Regions from separate parts of the Jeotgalibaca sp. PTS2502 genome, predicted to be linked through region 1. Evidence: riboswitches for the same ligand, from Rfam matches in the RefSeq annotation. Region 1 holds a riboswitch; each other region holds the start of a gene.
What was found. Region 1 has a riboswitch for thiamine pyrophosphate ahead of BW721_RS09925 (YkoF family thiamine/hydroxymethylpyrimidine-binding protein). Riboswitches for the same ligand answer to the same signal wherever they lie in the genome.
Positions count from the first base shown of each region.

Region 1 (8,276 bases):
TCAATTAAAGAGTATCGGCTTGGGATGTTTTGGACCTATTGATTTGAAAAAAACATCCCCCACTTATGGATACATTACGAATACTCCAAAAATTGCTTGGCAAATGTATAACATTGTAGGAAAATTAGAAGAAGCATTAAACGTTCCAGTTTTCTTCACGACGGATGTAAATGCGGCTTGTTATGGGGAGTATACAATCGGAAGTGCTCGGGATTTAGATAGTTGTGTTTATTTTACTGTGGGAACAGGGATAGGGGCGGGAGCGATCAATCAAGGCTCCTTTGTGGAAGGATTCAGCCATCCTGAAGTAGGTCATATGATTGTAAATAAGCATCCCCTTGATGACTATGAGGGGCACTGTCCCTATCATTCAAACTGTCTGGAAGGTTTTGCTTCGGGACCGGCCATTAAAGCCCGGCTTGGAAAAACAGGAGAAGAAACCAATGAGCAAGATCCGATTTGGGATATCATTTCATCCTATCTGGCTCAAGCCGCCTACAATACGACACTTTATTTCTCACCCCAAAAAATTATTTTTGGTGGTGGAGTAATGAAGCAACCTCACTTACTTGGAAAAGTAAAAAGTCAGTTTGAAGAATTGTTAAATGGCTATGTCTTAACTCCTGCAGTAGAGGACTATATTGTATTACCAGAATTAGAAGATAATCCAGGTACAATCGGTTGTCTTGCCTTAGCAAAAGAACAATATACATAAAATTAGAGATGTTCCCTTCAAGAGCGATGAATGACATTGCTTGAAGGGAACTTGGTTTATTTAGTCATTTAAATTATACTGAGACTTAAAGACAACGAAAAATGGGAGGTATCATAATTGAAAGCGACCATGAAAGATGTGGCTAAGCTAGCTGGTGTAGGTCTTGGTAGTGTTTCGCGGGTTATAAATAATGTGCCGGTTAAAGAAAGTACAGCTGCTAAAGTAAAAGCAGCCATTAAGGAATTAAATTATGAGGCAGACATCTATGCAAGAGGATTAAAAACGAATAAGACCTATACAGTTGCTTTGATCCTGCCTACTATATGGCATCCTTTTTTCGCAGAATTTGCGTACTACGTAGAAACGGAGCTCGAAGAAAGGAATTATAAATTATTACTGTGCAACTCGGATGGAAGACCAGAAAAAGAATACGAATACATTCAAATGGTCAGACAAAATAAAGTGGATGGTATTATAGGCATTACTTATTCCGATATTGACCAGTACATTTCTAGCAGCTTGCCTTTCGTTAGTATCGATCGTTATTTTACTGAAGATGTGATATATGTGACCACGGATAATGTGGAAGGGGGACGGTTGGCCGCTAGAGAACTGTTTAAAAGAGGCGCAAAACATGTGGCTTTTGTAGGTGGACATCAAGAGACTCCGAACGAAACGAAAAACCGAAGAAAGTGCTTCCAATTAGAAGCTGAAAGATTGGGATTGGAATGTGAAGTGCTAGATTTATTGGAACCGATTGAGGATTTACAGTCGGATATAGAGAAGTTTTTGCTCGAGTACCCCACAATAGATGGGATTTTTACAATCACCGATTTGGCTGCATTGGATGCCATACATGTCATCAATAAATTAGGGAAAAAAGTACCAGAAGACATTCAAGTAATTGGATTTGACGGTTTAAAGATGACAAAAGAAGCGCAATATGTTGTCTCCACAATCGCTCAGCCAGTTGAAGATATGGCCAGAACGGCAGTTTCCTTACTACTAAACGTTGTGGAAGGGAAAGAAGCGCCATCAAGAACGGTTCTTCCTGCTGCCTTTAAGGAAGGTGCAACTACGAAAAAATTAGAAAACAGAGAAGAGTGAAATCGAACAGATAGAAATGACTTGATTGCTAATTGATTAGTTATATGTGACTTTACTACAGCTATCTTACCTTTTATGCTAGTGATGACTCATCTTAATGTCTGTTGTTTCAATTCCTTCTTCAACAGTATTGTTATCTTCTTTGTTAATAGCGGGAACGATGTTCGTTATGGTAGATGGGTCTACTGAGATTAAGCAGTTATTTTCAGAATATATCATGATAAATAGGATTACAATAATTGGAAAGAGCCATCCTGAACCAGCTATGACAAAAATTAATAAGATTGATCAAACAGTTAAAGAGGAAGATGGTCTCAGATTTCCACCTGGAATTTTTATCCTTATCACGAATAATGATGAGGAGTTTTATTATGTTGTATTTCTACTAAAATAGAGCCCTTCATAATTACGAAAGGTTAAATGGTGGAAGAAATAACATGGTTACAAAAAAGGAATTCTATTTTGTTAACTGTTTCTAAAGAATGTGATGGGCCCACTGGTATTGAAGTAGAAGCTAAGCTTGTAGAGAATGAGATACTTTATGAGTTTGTAAAGCCTAAAAAAAGAGTTTTTTTGATTTTAGTGAAGATATTTTGGCTGATATTCTTTCAGAAGGTTATAGCAAACATGAGATATTAGAAGAGTTTAGAAATAGGAAAAATGTGTTAACTTCTGCATTTAGATCGATTGCTGAAGAGACTGTTCCTGCTTATAGGCGGACGAACGACACATTAGAGGAGACCATCATTCACTTCTTTTGAAAAGGTATGACCCGATCGAAAATCGTAGACTTGATTGAGAAAATGTATGGGCATCACTACACGCCCCAAATCATGTCCTATATAACAAAATTATTTACAGAAGATGCACGGCGTCTAACGGCCTTGAGCTTCATGACCGTTATGCTGTTATTTATATGGATGCAACGTATATTCCGTTAACGCGGAAAACTGTCGCCAAGGAAGCCATCCTCTCGAATGAAAATGTGCTTACTTTCTGGGATTTCCCCGTAGCCATAAGGGTTTCCAATAGGCCGAACGCGAGCTGGAAACATACGGAGCGGACTGTTGGAAGGTTAAAATAAATTTGCGAAAAGGAAGGGTCATTTTCACAAAGTTATTAACGCTCCCTTAAACAAATAAAAATCTTTATTTGCTATCGATTTTCTTTTCAAGTATACTGAACTCACAAAACTGAATAGTCATTTAATCCGGAGAGCCTTTTAAAGGAGGCTGAGAGTGCTAGAAGCAGATTCGTGAACCTGATCAACTTTATCGTTGCGTAGGAAGATTATAATTTTTTACTACACTCTTTTTCTGGATTATTGACTGGAAAAGGAGTTTTTATTTTGTCAAAAAAAGAATATGTCTCATACGGCAGTTGCGCAGTAGGTGTTCCTGGTTCAAAAGAAGGAATTGCCGGAATTAGATTCAATTTAGCACCGATGTCTGATAACTTTGTCGACATTATCCTCTCTTCACTTGAAAATGTAGACACTTCTATGGTGTGGAGTGAAACTGATCCCACTTCAACGGTTTACCGCGGTAGAGAATCGGCTGTATTTGACGGCGTTCGAGCGGTATTTTCTCAAGCATATCATGATGATATACATATGAGTCTTCATATGACTATCTCGAAAGGTTGCCCGGGAGATCACGATGCAGACTACACACTCGATTATGATGATAGACGGATCAATGACCGTAACAGCCGGAAAATAACCTTCCCCGTTGTCGGTAAATTTTCACTGTATCCAATGGGCACTGATAACTATATGTCACTTATTGAAGAGGTTGTTAATAATGGGATTGACCGAGGTGTTTATGCTGGAAGTGGCCATTACACGACTTACTTAAAAGGTGATGTACATGATGTCTTTGATTATTTAGAATATGTTGCAGAAAGAACTGGCAAAGATGTTAGCCATTATATCATAGAAGCTTCTTTACTCTGTAACTTACCGGAGGGTGAATCATTATGAATAAAGAACCATTAAAATTAAGAGACTTTATTTTTATGGGATTAATCTCTGTCGCATTTGGAATTGTTTATTTAATTGCATTATATTTAGGAGCTGTCTTAACAACTGCCCTTACTCCAGCAGGTATTGGTATTTTAGGATATGAACCTTTTTATGGTATATGGTTTATGGCACCTGTTGTTGCTCTTTACATTCTTAGACGGCCAAGCGTTGGTATTATTACTGAAATATTTGCCGCTGTTATCGAAGTTGTTTTAGGAAATGTTTTTGGTCCAATTGTTATAGTCAGTGCCTTTATTCAAGGTGTAGGTGTTGAATTGCCGTATATGTTTACCAAGTATCGTCGCTATAACATGAGAAATTCAATGGTAGGTGCCGTCTTGGCTACCATTTTCAGTTTTATCTGGACTGCATTCAGAAACGATTATGCTTCACTTGAATTGTCTATTGTCATAGCTATCTTTGTTATTCGTTTAATAAGTTCACTTATTTTTACTGGATTTATTGCACATAAACTTTGTATTGCTTTAGACAACACTGGATTATTAAAATCTTATGGTGTCAGTCATGAAAAAGGGAACTAATCACGGACTTGTTGTTGAACACTTAGAATTCAATCTAGAAAATAGCGTACACTTTTCGGATATAAGTTTTTCAATCAATCCTGGAGAAATTGTGCTTCTAGCGGGTGCAAGCGGATCAGGAAAAAGTACACTAGCAGGTGTTCTAACAGGATATTATCCTGAAAGTGGTGGCACATTAAAATCCGGCACAATTTCTGTTTCTGGACAAGACCTATTATCTATGGACAATCAGGAATCTATGAGGTATATATCTGCATCATTTCAGAATGCCCGACTAGCATTTGCTATGGAAAATCTCTATCAAGAATTAATTTTTTGCTTAGAGAACAAAGGTTTTGATCCTTTATTAATGGATGAAATGGTTAAAGAACACGCAAAGAAAACAGGTGTTACCGAATTGCTTGAACGTTCTTTTGATGTCATGTCTGGCGGAGAATTACAGCGAGCAAACTTTTCATGTTTGGAAATCATTGATCCACTCGTCTATATATTAGATGAACCATTTTCTAACTTGGATGATCAAAAAGCAAACGAACTTCAAGAAACAATTTTAGAACTAAAAAAACAAAATAAAATCATTCTAGTCATCGATCACCGTCTTGATAGGTGGAAATTTGTTGACCGAATGATGGTATTAAGTCGAGTGGGGCAACTTCTAGAGACAAACATCTCACTTGATCCACTTTCTACTAACGATCATCTCCTTCTTGAACAAGAAGGGTTATTATCAGAACTAGAAAAACCTCTGCAACAAGCAGACGTATCAAATAACTTGGAGCCGATTTTTCAAATTGAAAATATGACGATTGAACTAGGAGAATATAAAACAAAATGGCTGAAAAAAACGTGGCATACTGACCGTATTTTATTAAAAAACGGCAACATGCACATTTATCCTGGAGAATTGATTGCGTTAGAAGGAAAAAGTGGGTCCGGTAAATCAACTATTTTTCAGACGATTCTGGGGGAATATCCTTTTGACGGGACTATGCATATGAAAGATTTAAAGTTTAATTCTAAGAATAGGAAAGGTTGGCTTTCTCAAATTGGACTTATTTTTCAAGATCCTTCTCTTCAATTTTTAACAACTTCATGTTTTGATGAATTGAATATTGGCGTGCAAGCTGTTTATCCTGAAAAGACTGAAGAAGAAACTAAAAAATTAATCACTAATCTCTTGAAGCGACATAACTTAGAAGATCAAGCTTCTACTTCACCATGGCTTTTGAGTCAGGGTCAACAACGCCGATTGGCAGTGCTTTGTATGTTAATTAAAGGGCAGAGACTGCTACTAGTTGATGAACCAACCTATGGTCAAGATAAACAAAATGCACTTGAAATAATGAATAATTTAAATGAACTTAGGCAAGATGGAACGTCCATCATCTTCACCAGTCACGATCATGACTTAGTAAAGCACTATGCTGACCGTGGTTATGTACTAGAAAATCAAGAGTTAATTGAGGTGTCCTATGATCGATCGCATTAACCCATTTATAAAACTAGTCACTGTTTTAGTCACCAGTTTACTCTTAATGTTCTCACCAGACTGGCGCCTCAATACGTTTATAAGTGTGATTGTTCTCTTACTTCTATTTACGAGTAAAAGAGTTCAATTAAGACAAGCATTAAAAATCATTCTTCCAGCTCTGATCCTATCTTGCTCTTTCTTCATTACCGGATGGAAGTTTAGTCATACTGGCGGCGTTGACCTTAGTCTATCCGTACAATCAACACGTTATGTTTTGGAAGATGCTGCATTTTTAAATGGGCTACAGTTAGGGACACGTATCTTTTCTTTCGCAGTACTTGGTTTATTAACAGCATTAACTATCTATCCAAATGAGTTAATTGCTAGTATGGTTCAGCAAGGAAAGTTATCGAACAGTCTATCTTATGGTGTTCTGGCATCTGTTTATCTCATCCCTTCAATGAGTAAAAATTATTCACAAGCAAAACTAGCTTATCAAGTTAGGCAGATTAAATTGAAAAAATTTGATTATAGACCGCTGGTTGGACTCCTCATTAGGTCCATACGTTGGTCTGATGCATTGGCAATGGCCATGCATGCAAAAGGATTTTCTGAAGAACGAACCCATTATATTCAAACGAAAGTGAAAGGGTCAGATGTTGTTTTTCTCATTAGCCTTCCGCTCATCACCTTAAGTGGATTGGTGTACCTCAAGCTTCTATAAGTCCATTAAATAATATCTTCCTTCGTATCCTAGTTGGTTATTCACTATTTGACGTTGGTGGACCCTATAAAAGTCAAAGCGAGATTTCATTTTTCGCTTTGACTTTTTCATTTTCAAACCATCGATTTCAGGATGATCTTTTAAGGATTTTCCTACTTCAGAGATTAAATCGCTAATCGATTCATGTAAATCGGTGTTCGGAATCGGTTTAGATACGCAGAAATTTTGGAAGCATTGATGTTTTGGTGTAAAAGGTTGTTTTGGCTTTCAACGTTCATAATATTACTTTATAATCCTTCAATTAAAGAAATCAATAGCGCCTTTTGTTAGAAACGGGTATGATAGAACTAACAAAATGTAAGGAGTGGTTAGATGACAACTTATCAAGTACCAGATGTATGGAAGTGGGAAGACGAGACAGATAGTTTAAGTGGCAACCGTCCGGATTCAGGCAGCCGTTTTGACCAAACGTTACCAGTCGGAGAAGCACCTTTTCAATTGTACTCATTGGGAACGCCGAATGGGATTAAAGTAACGATTATGTTTGAAGAATTGAAGGAACTAGGTGTGACGGAAGCCGACTACGATGTCTATTTAATCAATATCGGAAAAGGAGACCAGTTTGGCTCTGATTTTGTGGCCATCAACCCTAACTCTAAAATTCCAGCCCTAGTTAATCAAAGTCAACAACCGCGTGTCGAGATTTTTGAATCGGGCTCGATTTTACTGTACTTGGCAGAAAAGTTTGGCAAACTGATTCCATCTGATAGTCACGGCCGAACAGAAGTCTTGAACTGGTTGTTCTGGCAAATTGGTGCTGGCCCTTATGTGGGCGGCGGTTTTGGTCATTTCTTTGCCTATGCGCCTGAAAAACTAAAATACCCTATCGATCGCTTCACTATGGAAACGAAACGTCAGTTAGATTTGTTAGATAAAACGCTAGCAAACCGTGATTATATTGCAGGTGATAGCTATACGATTGCTGACATTGCCATTTGGTCTTGGTATGGTCGTTTGGCACAAGGGAAATTATATGATGGATCAGCTCAATTCCTAGACGTGGACTCTTATAAGAATCTGGTTGAGTGGGCAAACAGTATTGCTGACCGCCCAGCTGTTCAAAGAGGGTTAGAAGTGACATATCAATCGCTTGAGGATGAATCGGTCTAAGCACAAACCGGTCTGTTGTTCGTATCATTTGCTATTTGTTTAGTCGAGGCGTAGTATAAAGCTAGAGACAAAAACAAAGGAGCGATTGATAATGAATAAGGCAGTTGAAGGTTTAGTGAGTCAAGTGTTGGCATGTCAAAAAGCTTGTCAGATTTGTTTTGATGCGTGTTTGAAGGAAGATCATGTGGCGATGATGGCTGAGTGTATTCGGACGGACCGTGAATGTGCAGATATATGTGGGCTCGTTGTCGATTTTGCTTATAGAGAAAGTAATCTATTTTCTGACTTAGTCGCCGTTTGCGCGCGTGCCTGTGAGGTTTGTGCAACGGAATGTGAGCAACATGACCACGACCATTGTCAACAGTGTGCCAAAGCCTGCCGCGAATGCGAAGCAGCTTGCAAGGCGTTTTTAGCGGCTTAGTAAATTAAAATAGAACTAAGAGGAGGCTGGGATAAAATCCTAGTCTCTTCTTAGTTTTGCCTACTTACAGTGCAAACTCACTACAAAAGGTAGACCTAACGTG
Region 1 covers NZ_CP019433.1:1,978,907-1,987,182, forward strand. The annotation lists gene BW721_RS09900 (ROK family protein) at 1-715, shown strand, start outside; gene BW721_RS09905 (LacI family DNA-binding transcriptional regulator) at 833-1,822, shown strand; gene BW721_RS12100 (hypothetical protein) at 1,901-2,041, opposite strand; partial or broken gene BW721_RS09915 (hypothetical protein) at 2,243-2,526, shown strand; partial or broken gene BW721_RS12105 (transposase) at 2,515-2,792, shown strand; TPP riboswitch at 3,024-3,127, shown strand; gene BW721_RS09925 (YkoF family thiamine/hydroxymethylpyrimidine-binding protein) at 3,171-3,803, shown strand; gene BW721_RS09930 (ECF transporter S component) at 3,800-4,387, shown strand; gene BW721_RS09935 (ABC transporter ATP-binding protein) at 4,371-5,876, shown strand; gene BW721_RS09940 (energy-coupling factor transporter transmembrane component T family protein) at 5,860-6,582, shown strand; gene yghU (glutathione-dependent disulfide-bond oxidoreductase) at 6,955-7,752, shown strand; gene BW721_RS09950 (four-helix bundle copper-binding protein) at 7,844-8,173, shown strand.

Region 2 (8,276 bases), 560 kb from region 1:
ATCAATATAACAGTCATAATTCTTGCATATATTAACAAGGATTCTTTTTTAGCGCTTTTAAATATTTTTTGACCATCTAAAGTAAAGGATGCTACTATTGCATTTAAAAGTGTGTCTACTGTACTCATTACTAAAACTAAAGCTAATATAAAAACAACTATTATTAAGGCACTAGGGAAAAATTCATATACTAGAGAAAACAATGCAACAGATGGGCTTTCTGCAATTCCAAGTCCAGTAGATACAATACCTAATAATCCTGTTAATATCATTATAGGTAGGACTATTAATATACAAGTAATTAAAGATTTTCTAATGGTTTTATCATCCTTACTTGCATATACCCTTTGCCAATAGCCTTGATGAAATAAATTAGATGCGAATACTGCAATACACAAGGTTAAGCCATATTCTATTCCACCCCAGTTTTTAAAATCAAATAGATGGGGTACATTTACAGTAGTTTTTCCCAATATCTCTCCTATTCCTCCACCATAATATCCAACTCCTATTATTACTACTACTAGCAATATGACTACTAATACCATTTGAATCATATCAGTAAACATAGACGCCCTAAGTCCACCATAAGCCGTATATATTAAGGTACCAATTCCAATAAATAATGCGGTATAAATTAAAGGGACTTCGGCTAACTCATAGGCTACTAAACCAATAGCAGTCAGCTCCGCGACTAGGTGGACAAACATATAGAAGATGGATAATAATACTGTTAAGATATGCATTCTTGAACCATATCTTTTCAAAGCAAAATCATTTAATGTACTACCCTCTGGTACATAAGTTCTAATCCTAGGACCTATTACTAAAAATGCAAAATAAAGACTAGCTACTCCTATTCCATAGCCTATAATAGTTGTAATTCCTCCAATTGAACCTGCCTCTGGTGGTGTAAATAAGACAAAAACCCCTAGAAAGGAAGCTAAAAATGTAGCCGATAATATACCTGAGCCTGTACTTCCCCTGGCAGTTAAAAAGTCATCCATAGTCTCTATCTTACCCCTACTATATAAAACACCTATAATAGTAAAACTTACAACTGTTATGGTTAATATAGTCATTATACTGAAATATGAAATCATCTTGTTCGCTCCTAAAACTTTATTTAAAATAATTTTTCTACCCTACTAATACCATTTGTAAAAATGATGAACAGGCCCTACTCCCTTGCCTATGGAAAAGGATTCTTGGATAGCCTTAGTTATATATCCCTTGGCCTCATCAATAGCTTCTGTAATATTAAGGTCCTTACCAAGATTAGCAGCAATTGCAGATGACAAAGTACAACCTGTCCCATGGGTGTTTATAGTGTTTATTCTAGGAGAACTATAGTAAGTATATGTAGATCCATCGTATAATATATCTACAGCCTCTCCCTCTAAATGTCCACCTTTAACTAATACATATTTAGGCCCCATGTCAAAGATTACCTTGGCTGCCTTTTTCATATCTTCTATAGTGCTTACTTTTAATCCTGTAATCACTTCTGCCTCTGGTAAATTGGGAGTAACTACTCTTGCCATAGGTAATAGATGGTCTATTAAAGCCTCTTTAGCTTCTGGTTCTAGTAGATGGTACCCACTTTTTGAAATCATTACAGGGTCAAGAACTAAATTCTTAACTGAATATTTACTTAGTGTATCTGCAATTATCTTTATGGTCTCTGTTTTAGACACCATGGCAATTTTAACCCCATCTACAGGAATATCATCAAAGATAACTTCTATTTGCTTTTGGATAATATCTGGTCTAATATCTTGAACAGCAAAAACACCCTCTGTATTTTGAGCAGTTACAGCTGTAATGATACTCATTCCAAATACTTCATGGGCTGAAAATGTTTTTATATCTGCTTGAATTCCAGCACCTCCACTACTATCTGACCCTGCTATAGTTAATATTTTTTTCATCTAACTCAAACTCCTCCTTTTTTTGGAATGAAAAAAGCACATACCCAGTCATAGGTATGTGCTTATTATGCAAAAATTAAATTTATCCTAATTAAATGCTTAATATTATACACTTTCCTACGCTAGTATTATCTAGATCAGGTATAGGGATCAAAGATGTAATCGTATCTTTCTCTCAGCTGAACTACTCAGCGCTCCCAGTGCTTAATTATTCTTTTGTATTATAAACAGGATAACATAAATATATTTAAAGATGCAAGATAGACAAATATTATAAAATCATTACCATTTCATCAGATAAAGAGTTTATCTCTGAATATAATATATCATGAAAATCCATACTTATCTTTTCATCTGTAAATTTAGGATTTGCTAATACTAAAGCCTTGCCTCTTCTTATAAAATCCTCTATATCCTTATCATTTAATTTTCTATATTTCTCCTTAAGGATATCAATCATATCTTTAAAGTAGGCTGCCATTTCAAATCTTAGGGCTAGGGATGATTCCTTCATCTCTTCTTCTAACTTTTTTAGAACCCTCCGAAAAACCGAAGACCTTGTAACAGCTATATTTAGCCATTCCAAGGTCTAGACCACCTACTCCCACTCTGTTTTAAGGGTATGGCATATAAGCGAAAATGCTGTAATATCAAGGATTTTGGAAACGTATAAAATCGAATAAATTATATTTAAAAAAATAAAAAGTGCAATAAAAGTGCAGTATTTGCACCTAAGCAGACCTGATTAAATTCGAAATGGAATTCTAAACTCAATATTCATTTAAATGATAGACGTTCATAATGAGCGTCTATTTTTTATGCTTTGAAAGGTTGTGATACTAACAAATTTTTAAATGAATAAAGTAAGCCAAAAATATTTTATGTGAGAAAGGAACGATACACTTATGGAATTAAAATATGTCATTCCCAATATGGAAAAAACATTTGGTCAATTAGAATATGCTGGTGAAGGGAATATTGAACAACGTCGAGTCAATGGCAGACCAACTATTCTCTCTCGTAGCTACAATTTATACTCAACGATTCAACAAGCAGATGATATTGTTGTCATTCTTCCCTCCGAAGCTGGCGAGAAACATTTTGAATCCGACGAAAAAGTCAGACTCATCAACCCACGTATTACCGCAGAAGGTTATAAAATTGGCAATAGAGGATTTACCAATTACATTATGCACGCAGACGATATGGTGAAAGCTTAAGAAAGGAAAGGTGAAAAAATATGAGATTAGCAGAAGGTATTGTGATTGAAAAAGACCAGACATTTGGCACATTGAAATTTTCCGCTTTACGTCGTGAGGTTCGTATTCAAAATGAAGATGGTTCGGTTTCCGAAGAAATTAAAGAACGTACCTATGACTTAAAATCAAAAGGACAAGGACGCATGATACAAGTCAGTATCCCCGCTTCTGTTCCTTTGAAAGAATTTGACTACAACGCAGAAGTGGAATTAATCAATCCTGTGGCAGATACCGTAGCGACGGCTACTTTTCGAGGGGCAGACGTTGATTGGTACGTGAAAGCAGACGATCTTGTATTAAAAGGACAGACAAAACCTCATCAGAAATATAAAAAAGAAGCGTCCGAAAGTGAAAAATAGGTGTTGCTTATGACAAACACACCATTGATTTTGAAAGAAATTCCGAAAGATGAAGCCATTTCTTTTATTCGGCAATACCATTATTCAAAGATACTCCCTAGATTGTGTAAATACTTTCTAGGGATTTTTTCAGAAGAAAAATTATTAGGCGTTGTGGAATTAGGCTGGGGTACGCAACCCCTACAAACCATACGCAAACTCTTTCCCGACAGTTCCCTTCAAACCACAGATTATTTAGAAATTGGAAAGATGTGTTTTCTTCCAGAAATGAATCAAACCAATTATTTTGGCAGTCAAGCTCTTTCAGCTCTAATTAAGTGGTTGAAAGAACATACGGACTGTCATTTTTTATATACATTGGCAGATGGAATTGAGGGAAAATGTGGCTATGTCTATCAAGCGTCCAACTTCTTTTACTGCGGGTATTTCAAGACAAGTGTCTATCGTGATAAACAGTCATGGGAAAAGATACACCCTCGAAGTGCTCGCCTTTTATTAGAGGAAAATGCTCGTTTTGAACAGGTAGAGAAAAAGCATTGGCTTTCCCAGGCATTTTGCGAATACAAAGGGATTGAGAAAATCAATGGACGCATGTTTCGCTATCTCTATCCGTTGACAAAAGAAGCGAAAAAACTGTTAGGACACACGCTCTATCGACGTCATTATTATCCGAAAGAAAAAGATTTACGCTTTGAAAAGCGAATCGCTTATCGGAAATATGAAGCCATTTCTCAACCAACTTTTGATAAACAGGCTCGTATCTACAATACACAATTATTTTGATAGATGGAAAGGAGGATTTTTATGCCATTGCTTCATGACAGAGGAAAGCGAATCAAAGCCAACGATAAGGACTTGGTCTATCATTTTGTGCTGATTTCATTGCTGATAGTTTTTCTAGTCGTTCTACTCCCTTTTCATTGGAGAACGTTACAATCGGTGAATTGGCAAACAGTTCAGTTAGATACATTTTTCTATCAACTGCATACGCCATACTTTTGGAGCAGTATTCTCACTGCTTTTTTTGTATGCGGACTCATCAGCTGGCTCTATTATCACTATCGCATAGATTCTATAAAACAGTTAGAGCACCGTCAAAAGTTAGCTCGTATGATTTTAGAAAACCATTGGTATGAAGCCGAAGAAACTCAATCAGAGGGATTCTTTAAAGACTTATCCAGCAAGAAAACCAAACAACGAATCCGCCATTTTCCTAAAATGTATTACCGAATGAAAGATGGACTGATCCATATTCATGTAGAAATCACTTTAGGGAAATATCAAGATCAGCTCTTGCACTTAGAAAACAAACTAGAAACAGGCTTGTATTGTGAATTAGTGGAAAAAACGTTGAAAGATTCTTATGTAGAGTATGTTCTACTTTATGACACCATTGGCAATCGAATTGGCATTGAAGATGTGGTAGCTCAAGATGGACGTGTCAAATTGATGGAATCGGTCTATTGGGAGTTTGATTCTCTCCCTCACATGTTAATTGCTGGGGGCACGGGTAGTGGAAAATCCTATTTTATTCTCACATTGATTGAATCTCTCCTGCATACAAATGCGAAGCTTTATATTCTCGACCCTAAAAATGCTGATTTGGCAGACTTAGGAGCGGTCATAGATAATGTCTATTACCGTAAAGACGATATGCTGGCATGTATTAGTCAATTTTACGACGATATGATTGCCCGTAGTGAAACCATGAAGCAACACCCGAACTACAAAACAGGAGAAAATTATGCGTATCTTGGTCTACCTGCGAACTTCCTGATTTTTGATGAATATGTGGCGATGATGGATATGTTAGGTCGTGATAGTGCACAAGTTATGAATAAACTCAAACAAATTGTTATGCTCGGACGACAAGCAGGCTTCTTTTTAATTCTTGCCTGTCAGCGTCCAGACGCAAAATATTTTAGTGATGGTATTCGAGATAACTTTAACTTCCGTGTGGCTTTGGGTCGTATGTCTGAAATGGGCTTCGGTATGATGTTTGGAAGCGATACACAAAAACAATTTTTCTTAAAACCCATCAAGGGAAGAGGTTATGTGGATACAGGAAAAAGTGTGATTAGTGAGTTTTATACACCCCTTGTACCAAAAAGGTATGATTTCTTAGGAGAAATAGGAAAAGTCATTCAAAAAAAGCAATCTGAGCCTGTACCGCACGAAGTGAAAGGTACAGGTTCAGACTTGCTTTGATTGGTGTGGCGTTAGCCACGCCAATCCTTTAGCCCCCTCTACCTAACAGGGGGGCACAAATACAACTGAAAACAGGCAATTCTCATCAACCAATGTTGATGGTACAAGGAATTGCGGAAAATAGGAAAGATGTAAACTCAAGGGTCATAGTTTACATCTTTTTTAGATTGGAGGTTTGCGAATGGAAAACGAAAAAATTTGGATTAAGGAATTGAAAGAAAAGCGACTGGCTTATGGCGTTTCTCAAAATAAACTGGCGGTTGCTTCTCATATTACCAGACCTTACCTATCGGATATTGAAACAGGCAAGGCAGTCCCTACTCAACAGGTGAAAGAAGATTTACTGAACGCTTTGGAACGCTTCAATCCCGATAACCCATTGGAGATGTTATTCGACTATGTACGGATTCGATTCCCTACCAATGATGTGTCTCAAATTATCGGTGAGGTTTTACGCTTGAATATGGATTATATGCTACACGAAGACTTTGGCTATTATTCTTATCCCGAACACTATCGTTTCGGTGATATTGTTGTCCTAGTCTCTCATGATGTAAGTAAAGGGGTTTTATTAGAACTGAAAGGAAAAGGCTGTCGGCAATTTGAAAACTTTCTATTGGCTCAACATCGGAGCTGGTATGGTTTCTTTCAAGATTGCATGGAACATAAAGGTATTTTCAAACGCTTGGATTTAGCCATCAACGATAAAACAGGGATTTTGAATATTCCAGAATTGGCAAAGAAATGTAAACAGGAAGAATGTATTTCCGTCTTTCGGAGCTTTAAAAATTATCGCAGTGGTGAATTGGTTCACCGTGATGAAAAACCAGACATGGGAAACACCCTTTATATTGGCTCATTAAAAAGCGAAGTCTATTTCTGTATATATGAGAAAGATTATGAGCAATACGTGAAAAATGATATTGCCTTAGAAGACGCAGAAATAAAGAATCGCTTTGAAATTCGTTTGAAAAACGACAGAGCCACTCAAGCCATGAAAGATTTGTTGGAACATCAAAATGCAGAAAAAACAGCGTTTGAGATTATCAATCGTTATATTCGCTTTGCCGATAAGGACGAAACCAAGCGACGGAGTGATTGGCAAACCAATGAACGCTGGGAATGGTTTATCGGCAAAAATCGTGGAGCATTACGCCTAACCATACAGCCAGAACCTTATTCTTTTGAACGAACATTGAACTGGTTACATCATCAAGTCGCCCCTACATTAAAAGTCGCAAGCATTTTAGATATTCTCAACGGTACAACCATTATTTCCACCATGATTCATGAAGCCAAACTGACAGAAAAACATGAGAAATTAATTGAACAACAACATCTAGGCATGGAGGATTTGATTACATGAGCCTCTTAACAGAAGAATTAAAGAAGTTAGGGTTTCAAGCGTATATACAAAATACAGGGAAATATACGTCTCTCATTATTGAGGGAAAACGGCAAGCTGGTGATACCATCTATACCTATGATTTTTACAAAGTGAGCTTTTATAAGAATTATACCAGTCGAATAACTGTTTATGGAGAGCATTTAACTCCTTTTCAATTATTAAAGCGTGTAAAAAGCTATATCTACTATCGAGAAAAATATCTTAAGGAAAGGAGGACAATCACATGAATTTTGGGCAGAATTTGTACAACTGGTTCTTGGATAATGCACAGTCATTGGTATTGTTAGCGATTGTCGTCATTGGACTGTTTTTAGGTTTTAAACGAGAATTTTCAAAACTTATTGGCTTTTTGATTATTGCTTTAATCGCCGTCGGACTTGTGTTCAATGCAGCTGGCGTGAAAGATGTGCTATTAAACTTATTTAATCGGATCATTGGGGCTTAATTTATACCGTTCTTTTGTGGAAGAGAAGTGAATTTCTTATCTTTTGCAAAAGAATGGTGCACCAAACGAAGTGCGGTAGGCATTTGGAGCTTTTACAAAGAAAGGACGTGATGGAAATTGGACATGAAAGTCTATGTGGCAAATTTGGGACGGTACAATGAAGGTGAATTAGTTGGAGCATGGTTTACCCCACCAATTGATGAAGAAGAAATGGCAGAAAAAATCGGTTTAAATGAGAACTACGAAGAATACGCCATACATGACTTTGAGCTTCCTTTTGATGTGGACGAATACACGCCGATTAGTGAAGTCAACCGTCTGTGTGAAGCCATTCAAGCAATCGAAGGTACTCCTATTTATAATGAACTCAAAGAAATTCAAGGTATGTGGTTTAGTAGCTTGGAAGAATTACTGGAAAACAAAGAGGATATTCATTGTTATAGTGATTGTGATTCAATGGAAGATGTCGCCCGTTATTATGTGGAAGAAACAGGACAGCTTGGTGAAGTTCCTTCCAATTTACAAAATTATATTGACTATCAAGCTTTAGGGCGTGATATGGAAATAGAGGGTAATTACCTAGTTACCTCTAATGGGGTATTTGAATATTGTCAGTAAGTTTAAAAATCCGTGTTATAATTAAATTAATAAATAGCACGGAGAGGT
Region 2 covers NZ_CP019433.1:238,703-246,978, reverse strand. The annotation lists gene BW721_RS01175 (sodium:solute symporter family transporter) at 1-1,103, opposite strand, end outside; gene thiD (bifunctional hydroxymethylpyrimidine kinase/phosphomethylpyrimidine kinase) at 1,149-1,931, opposite strand; TPP riboswitch at 2,029-2,140, opposite strand; gene BW721_RS01165 (UvrB/UvrC motif-containing protein) at 2,203-2,517, opposite strand; gene BW721_RS01160 (YdcP family protein) at 2,837-3,151, shown strand; gene BW721_RS01155 (YdcP family protein) at 3,172-3,549, shown strand; gene BW721_RS01150 (Mom family adenine methylcarbamoylation protein) at 3,559-4,332, shown strand; gene BW721_RS01145 (FtsK/SpoIIIE domain-containing protein) at 4,354-5,757, shown strand; gene mobT (MobT family relaxase) at 5,939-7,123, shown strand; gene BW721_RS01130 (hypothetical protein) at 7,389-7,610, shown strand; gene BW721_RS01125 (antirestriction protein ArdA) at 7,734-8,228, shown strand.
Region 2: another riboswitch for thiamine pyrophosphate. It lies ahead of thiD (bifunctional hydroxymethylpyrimidine kinase/phosphomethylpyrimidine kinase); the one in region 1 lies ahead of BW721_RS09925 (YkoF family thiamine/hydroxymethylpyrimidine-binding protein).

Region 3 (8,276 bases), 650 kb from region 1:
TTATTTTTTGTTACATTGTTCGATGTGAAAGGGGCACATTGCATTGAATCAAACTGACTTACAAGCGCTTGTTGAATCCATTTCGTTAGAATTTTTCCAGATGCCGTTTCAGCATCAAGCCACGTTCAACAATCGACTGCGTACCACAGGTGGTCGCTATTTATTGGCGAGCCACCATTTAGAATTTAACGCTCGTGTTTTAGAATTACATGGGATGGATGAATTTTTAGCTGTCATTAAACATGAACTTTGCCATTATCACCTCCATTTAATGGGGAAGGGTTATAAGCATGCCGATGCAGATTTTAAACATCTACTAGCTAAGACAGGCGGCACCCGCTACGTTAAGAATTTAAGAACCCAAAATGAACTCGAGCAAACCAAGCTTTATCTCTGCCAAGATTGCCAACAATCGTATCATCGGAAAAGAAAAATTAATACGAGCCGCTATGTTTGTGGCAAGTGCAAGGGCAAGCTTATACTTTCAAACAAATAAACAGTACACAAAAGCGACATAATGAGTTAAAATGTAAATTAACTATAAATGAAAGAGAGAACGATGATGAAAATTTTATGTGACTCCGCAAGTGATTTGAGTCTATCTTATATAGAAGAAAACAATATTCACCTTTTCCCTTTGACAATCTCCATTGGGGAAGATGAGTACCGCGATATTTTTGAAATAACCACTGATAAAATTTACGACAGTATTTTAGCCGGTATTCGCCCTAAAACAAGTCAGGTTTCTTTATCTGAGTTTGTTGACCAATTTTCCGCTATGGCAAAAGCAGGAGAGAGTGGTATTTATATTAGCTTGTCGTCGAAGTTATCAGGAACTCACCAAACAGCCTTATTAGCTTATCGCGCAGTTAAAGAAGATTACCCAGACTTTGACTTGAGAATTGTCGATTCTAAAAGTGGTTCAATCGGTACAGGCGTTATTGTCATTGAAGCTGTTGACTACTTACAAGCTGGAAAAGATTTAGATACTATTGAAAACCGCTTATTATTTATGGCGGATAATTTGATGACCTTATTTACTATTACTGACCTCAATTATTTAGCAGAGGGAGGGCGTATTTCTAAAACGTCTGCCTCAATTGGGTCACTCTTACAAATTAATCCCGTACTTGTTTTAGTAGATGGGGCTGTAGAAGTTGCTGAAAAAATTAGAGGGAAAAAACGCGTTGTGAAACGTATTCTCGATATTTTAGATGAAGAAGCCGATCAGTTGTCCTTGCAGACAGTGGGTATCGCTTATAGCAATGATTTAGAATCAAAAGAAAAGCTAGAAGCCGCTATTGCTGATAAGTTCTCTCCCAAAGCCATTGTTGCTCGCCCAGTAGGCGCAACAATCGGTTCCCATACTGGATTAGGAACACTCGGTGTAACTTTCCTTAAAAAATACAGCTAAAGCGGTCTTTGCAAACGAAAAATGACTTTCAAAGACCGAAAATAGCCAAAAAGCGGTCTTTGCAAACAAAAAATAGCTTTCAAAGACCGCTTTTCATTTATACAACACCCTTTAAACAACAGTTGCAATATATATGAGAAATTTGTATAATATTACTTGTAATGTTTATAGAGCGGTCATGGCGGAATGGCAGACGCGCCAGCTTGAGGGGCTGGTGGGGGCAACCCCGTGGAGGTTCAAGTCCTCTTGGCCGCATAAAAATCAGAATAGGTAAAAAGCCTGTCCAATTTGGACAGGCTTTTTCTTTGCTAATACCCATGCTTTCTATTAGTTGCTGTATAAAGTTGGGGTGTGGTTCTGTAAACAACTAGTAGGACTACAATGGTAAAGAGGCCGGTAGCCAATGCACTAGCACCATTCAAGACGATAGAGTAGAACCACGGGCTCCAATCTTCTGGTGCGTATTGTCCCCAAAAATAATAGCCTGCAATGGTATGCCAGAAGTAGCGACCAATGACTCCAACTAGAGTAGCGATAGTGATATACATGGTTGACATGCCCCAGTTTTTTGCCGCAATAGCTTCTTTAGTTTGAGTAGACCAAAGTCCCGCTAATCCTGAAAACCCAAAGGCGATAAAATACTCAATAAATCCTTGAAGAGGGGTAAGAATATCAGCGTTACCGACGAAAATGTGTAAGACTCCCCAAAGGAAACTTGCTACAAATCCTGGGCCGAGTCCACGACGTAAACTATAAAGGATCAAAACAGGTTGGCCAACTGTTATAGAAAAGCTAGGGCCAATATCTAAAGGTACGAAAGAAAGGGCGGTTGCTAAGGCAGCCATAATGGTTCCTTCAATCCAAATATTTAAATTTTTTGACATAAAAAAATCTCCTCCTTATTGTAGAATGGAACAGACCTACTACAAAGGAGAAGAATACATAACGTGTTCTTTACTCACACAATCCCTACGCTCGTGTTAACGAAGTCAGGTTCGAAGGGTTAGAATTTTCATTCAGTCTCAGCCAGTGAAGGCACCCCTTTGTGATAAGTGTTCTATTCAGTTAAGTCATACTTTATCACAGACTATTTGCTAATGCAACACCTTAGCAAGAACTGTCTTATTTTTCATCAGTGTTATCCTGTTTAGCCATCAGTTTCTTTTGTTTTTGGCGATTAATTATAAAGTCAATAACCGCTCCAATAGCGATACCGATGATAAAGCCTAACGTCATTTGGTTTAAAATAAGACCAATGACCATCCCTGAAAACATCCCAATAATGGTAAATAGGAAGGTATTCTCGTTCTCTTTTTGAAGCTGCTCCTCAGCAGGCGTCAAGCGTGATGAATCGAATACGCTTGTTACTTTAGGTTGAATATTACGTTTTTGGATTTGACTATTTTTTCGTTTTGCCACAGTAAGATCGTCCTTTCTAACTAAAAGATCTTACTTATGATAGCAAGAAAAGCTCATTTTGTGAACCTTTCAAAAATTAGTCTTCTGGGTCAATCTTAATCGGTTCTTCTTCTTTAAAATCATAATGACCATTCTCATGGATTTCAAAAGCATCATCTTTTGGCTCGTAACCAATATCAAAATAAGCTTGGGAAATATCCATACGAGGGAAGCGATTGTTAGAAACGCCATTGACTAGTAGGAAGGGTTGCTTTAAGTCAGCTGTTAAACAACAGTCTATTAAATGACACATATCGCCTTTTGACAGGTGTGTCGCTAATCCATCAGCATTCGCTACGCCGGGACTAATATCGCTATCAAAGCCACCGACACGAATCCCAATAAATTCCTTTCCATACTTATAGGCATGATAGCTAGCTAGAGCTTCCATATAGACTTTAGAAACGCCATACAAATCTTCAGGATGAGGGTAGTCACTCGTTTTGACTTGGACGTTTTCAGGATAGCCACCTATAGCATGAACAGAACTAGCAAAAATAGTTCGTTTAACAGAGCTGTCTTCCTTAACGGCCTCTTTAAACATATTATGGGGAACTTTGTAATTTAAATCTAATAGAGAATCGTAAAACTCCGCGTCGGGTCGAGGATCTCCAGCAAGATGAATCACATAATCAATACCGTCTAGTAACCCAGTGACATTATCAGGAACAGTCAGGTCTATTTCTTTTAAATGCGAGACATTTTTTAAATGATCAGGAAAATCAGTGAAATCGACATCAACTAATGTTAAAGTGTGTTTATCTTTCAAATATTCAGTTAAAACTGTGCCAATATTACCAGAAGCACCGCTTATCAAAATGTTAGCCATTCTTTTTCCTCCTCATATGATTGGTTAATTTCTATTAATAAAGTATGCTTCTTTGTGTAAAAAGTCAAAAGATAACATTTCTTTAAAAGCAATTTTAAAATAAGGCAAGAGAATCAATAATACGTTATACTAAAACAGAATGGAAGAGGAAGGGCGTGATCAATTGCCAGAAATGGATTATGAATTATATATGGATACTGCTGTTTTAGCAGGCAAGATTATGTTGGAAAGTAATGCAGAAACCTACCGTGTGGAAGAGACCGTTACACGCATTCTTCAAAAAACAGACCTGGAAATGATTGACGCTATTGCGATTACAACGGGTCTGATTGCGACGCTTGATAACTCAAATATGGATGCTATTACCGTCGTTAAGCGCATCTCTAATCGAACGACCAATCTAAGTAAAATAACGCGAGTTAATGATGTCTCTCGTAAATTTACAGAAGGGTCGATTACGATCCAAGAGGCGTATTCCTTCTTACAAAATATTGATGATATTCAATACAATTCGTTTCGTAAAAATTTAGCAACGTTTATTTTTGTTCAAATGATTTTTTTGATGTATGGCGGAAGTTACTTTGACTTTCTTTTCTTAATGCCGGTGTCTGCATCGATTGCGTGTATTACACATTATGGAAGAAGGTGGATGGTTAGGCCTTTTATTCTAGACATGTTTGCTAGTTTTTCTATTGCTGTCTTGACGACCTTTATGCAACGCGCCTTGCCTTTTGATATCCAGTTTGATTTATTAATTATTGCAGGAATCATGCCGCTATTACCTGGGACTGCCATGACAAATGGGGTTCGGGATATTTTTAAGGGCGATTATATGTCTGGTGGTGCAAAAGTGCTTGAAGCATTCGTGATTGCCATCTTTATCGCACTTGGAATTGGTGCAGGATTAGTAGTAGGAGGGATAGGCTAATGATGATTGTAATGCAATCGCTGATGGCTTTTATTTCTGTTTATTTCTTTGCCATTCTTTTGGAGGCTCCTAAACGCTCGTTAATATACGCCGCTTTAACAGGAGCAATTGCATGGTTTGTTTACTTGTTGGCAGGCCAGTTTTATGAAAAAGTTCCCTCAACATTATTAGCGGCAGTAGTGGTATCGTTTTTATCCCATTATTTTGCTCGCTATTTAAAAACACCAGCAACGGTTTACTTTTTACCTGGTTTTATTCCATTAGTGCCGGGGGAAGCAGTGTATCGAGCCGTTTTTTCATTTATAAATGGGGATTATCCCCATGCTGAGATGCAATTAACAGAGGCAGTTATGGTATCAGGTGCGATTGCCTTAGCGATTTTTGTAGTGGATGCGATATTTAGTTTACAAGCTCGCTTAATTGTTATTAGTAAAGTGAAACGGCAAAATAAATTGTAATGTAATGAAATAGTCTCGTAATCAAATTAATAACTTATGACGTGTTATAATATGCTAGAGTATAATGCGGAGGGAGAGAAGAATGATGTCTGAAGAAAAAGAAACGCGTGTTAATCGCCATAAAAAAAGTAATCAATCACCTTTAATAAAAAAATTATCGATTGGTTTAGTTGTAGTAGCTGCTCTAATATTAGGATTTGAGTTCTTGTTTGGAGGATCAGACAAAGATTCTGGTCAGTTCGGACAAAATGGTGATAATCAATCGTTTGTTATACCGCCAAAGGATAGCTCATCGTCACACTTAGACGATTTATCTGATGAAGAAGAGTCAGACCAAGAAGAGACAACCTCCGACGAAGAGGAAGAATCGCATGATGAAGAAGAAGCTTCGAGTGAATCGTTTGATGATTCAGGAATCAATGAAGTGCCTTCGGATGATTCGAATGTTATTCAAGCTTATGTTGGAACTTGGGAGCCAGTTGGAACACAACAAAGTGAACCACATGTTACTCAGTTTGATGAGACAAGTGTTGATTGGGCAGAGATGAAAGAAGCAAGCGCCCAAACAACAGGTGTTTCAGTAGCTAACATGGTTGTGAATTGGATCGGAAATAACGGTGAACAAAAGGTAACGGTGACTTTCACTGATTCAACGAGTGGACAAATCTATAAAGTCTATTTATCTTGGGTCACTAACGAAGGTTGGCAGCCGACACGTTATGAAGAATTAAAGGCAATATCTTAAATAAAAAGCGGATTGTGGAATTGTAGAGGCCCCCAAAAGTTAGACCAAAAATCTAACTTTTGGGGGTTTATTTTTATGGCAAAATATTCACTAGAATTTAAATTGGAAATTGTAAAACATTATCTGGGGAACTATGGTGGCTACCTAGCGGTAGCAAAGAAATATAATATACAAGAATCTATTGTAAGAAGATGGGTTAATAGCTATCAACAATTTGGAATCGAAGGACTGAAACGTAGTAAGAATCAAACTCATTACTCTGTTGATTTTAAGCTTAGTGCTGTAAAATTATATGAAACAACAGAGATGAGTTATCGAGAAGTAGCCAATTCATTAGGGATGAATAACCCTAGTTTAATTTGTAATTGGCGCACTACTATCCTCAAGAAAGGCGTCGATGGCTTATCAGAACAGAGAGGTAGGCCACCGAAAATGGGTAGACGGAAGAAAGCTGATAAGAAAGTATTTCAGGATCCAAAGAATATAACTAGAGAAGATGTAAACGTTGAGCGTCTGAGACAACTTGAAAACGAAAATCGTGATTTGAGAATCGAGAATGAATTTTTAAAGGAATTAGGGAGATTGCAGGAAGCAGAGAAACAGCAACAAAGAAACAAATAGTTCAAGCAATCTACAATCTCCATAATATTAATAAATTCAAATTAGTTGATATTTTGAGAGTAACTGGCTTTCCAAAGGCAACTTATCACTATATTAGGAAGCAATCTAAACGCCCAGACAAGGATAAAGTTTACAAAGATGCTTTACTAAAACTAAGAGAGAAAAATAAAGATTATGGGTATAAAAGACTGACTCCCGAGTTAAAAAAATTAGGTTATCACATAAATCGGAAGAAAGTATTACGCTTAATGCGTGAATTAGGCATTCTTGTAACTGCCTTCTCACACAAAAGCAGAAAGTATAAGTCTTATAAGGGGACTGTAGGGAAAGTAGCATCAAATCGTTTAAAACGACGTTTTAACACATCAGTTCCACATCAAAAAATTACGACTGATACAACTGAATTCAAATACTATTATATGGACCAGTTAGGCAACACTCAGACAGGCAGACTTTATTTAGATCCTTATATGGATTTATTCAATAGCGAAATCATCAGTTTTCAAATAACAAAACGGCCAAACGGTGAAAGTATGATGGAAGCTTTGAAGGCAGCTATAGAACGTACAAATGATTGCATATTCAGAAGAACGTTTCATTCAGACCAAGGCTGGGCTTATCAAATGAAACGGTATTCAAAAACTTTAAAAGATAATGATATCTTCCAAAGTATGTCTAGAAAAGGGAATTGTTATGACAATTCACCAATGGAAAATTTCTTTAGTATACTCAAACAAGAAATGTATTATGGTCAAACTTATCATAGTTTTGAAGAATTGGCTGAATCAATTACCACCTATATTAACTATTATAATGAAGAACGAATTAAAGAGAAACTAGGATGGCTAAGCCCCGTCCAGTATCGCAGCCAATATACTAATTCCATTGTCTTTTCATAGTTTCACATAAAGTTTCAATCTATCAAGAGTCGCTCCGCTACTACTCTTGATAGATTGAAATTTATGAGAAGTATTGTCGACAACAGGAATTAAGCCAAATTGCATGTATTAAAAAAGAGCTGACCAATCGGTCAACTCTCATAAAATTTAGTCTAACTTTTTGGGTCCACTATAAATTTAGCTTCTTCCACAACCCGCTTTTTTTGATTAATGATACACACGTTTGAGTTGTGTTTTTTTACGTTTACCAACTAAAAGAGGAACGGTTTCGAGTTTGACGTCAGTATACTCTAAGCCAAACCATTTAATCGGGGATAGGGCAATTTTTTTATGGTTAATTTAATTTGCATCACAAAGCGGTCGAGAGAAGATAGTTCTGAATCGGTGGAAAGCTCTTCACGAACGAGAACAAAACAGAAGTCTCCCACATTCCGATTTGATTCAGCTGTCGTCCAACGTGCCCTAAGTCAGAATAAAGGGCTTCGGAACCTGTCGTTGAAAGAAAAATACTTCCCAAAATCAAAAAGCCGGCTTTATTATGGTCACTAAATAGTAATTTAATGCCATGTACCGGTGAAAGAGCAGCTAGAATTTCCCAATTGCCCATGGCGCGATAAATACCTATAATGGCAATCATTGAAAACCACAAAAAAATAATCGGACCAAAAAAGCGACCAATGAGTTCAGTACCAAAGCGTTGAATCAAAATAGAAAACTAATAATACTTAAGGTAATGATAATAACCGTTTGTTGGCTACTACCAAACGTATCAACATAAAATGGAATACCTCGCAACCCCTCGATAGCAGTTGTAACAGTAACAGCTGGTGTTAAAATACCATCAGCCAAAAGGGACGAGCCGCCGATAATAGCGGGATAATCAACCATTTCGCTTTTTTACGAATGAGCGCAAAGAGAGAGAAA
Region 3 covers NZ_CP019433.1:330,764-339,039, forward strand. The annotation lists gene BW721_RS01615 (SprT family protein) at 44-496, shown strand; gene BW721_RS01620 (DegV family protein) at 563-1,414, shown strand; tRNA gene BW721_RS01625 (tRNA-Leu) at 1,587-1,669, shown strand; gene thiT (energy-coupled thiamine transporter ThiT) at 1,723-2,298, opposite strand; TPP riboswitch at 2,364-2,467, opposite strand; gene BW721_RS01635 (hypothetical protein) at 2,537-2,833, opposite strand; gene BW721_RS01640 (NAD-dependent epimerase/dehydratase family protein) at 2,910-3,701, opposite strand; gene BW721_RS01645 (threonine/serine ThrE exporter family protein) at 3,874-4,629, shown strand; gene BW721_RS01650 (threonine/serine exporter family protein) at 4,629-5,087, shown strand; gene BW721_RS01655 (YrrS family protein) at 5,173-5,832, shown strand; one part of gene BW721_RS11585 (IS3 family transposase) at 5,908-6,450, shown strand; one part of gene BW721_RS11585 (IS3 family transposase) at 6,453-7,352, shown strand; partial or broken gene BW721_RS11590 (KUP/HAK/KT family potassium transporter) at 7,798-8,276, opposite strand, start outside.
Region 3: another riboswitch for thiamine pyrophosphate. It lies ahead of thiT (energy-coupled thiamine transporter ThiT); the one in region 1 lies ahead of BW721_RS09925 (YkoF family thiamine/hydroxymethylpyrimidine-binding protein).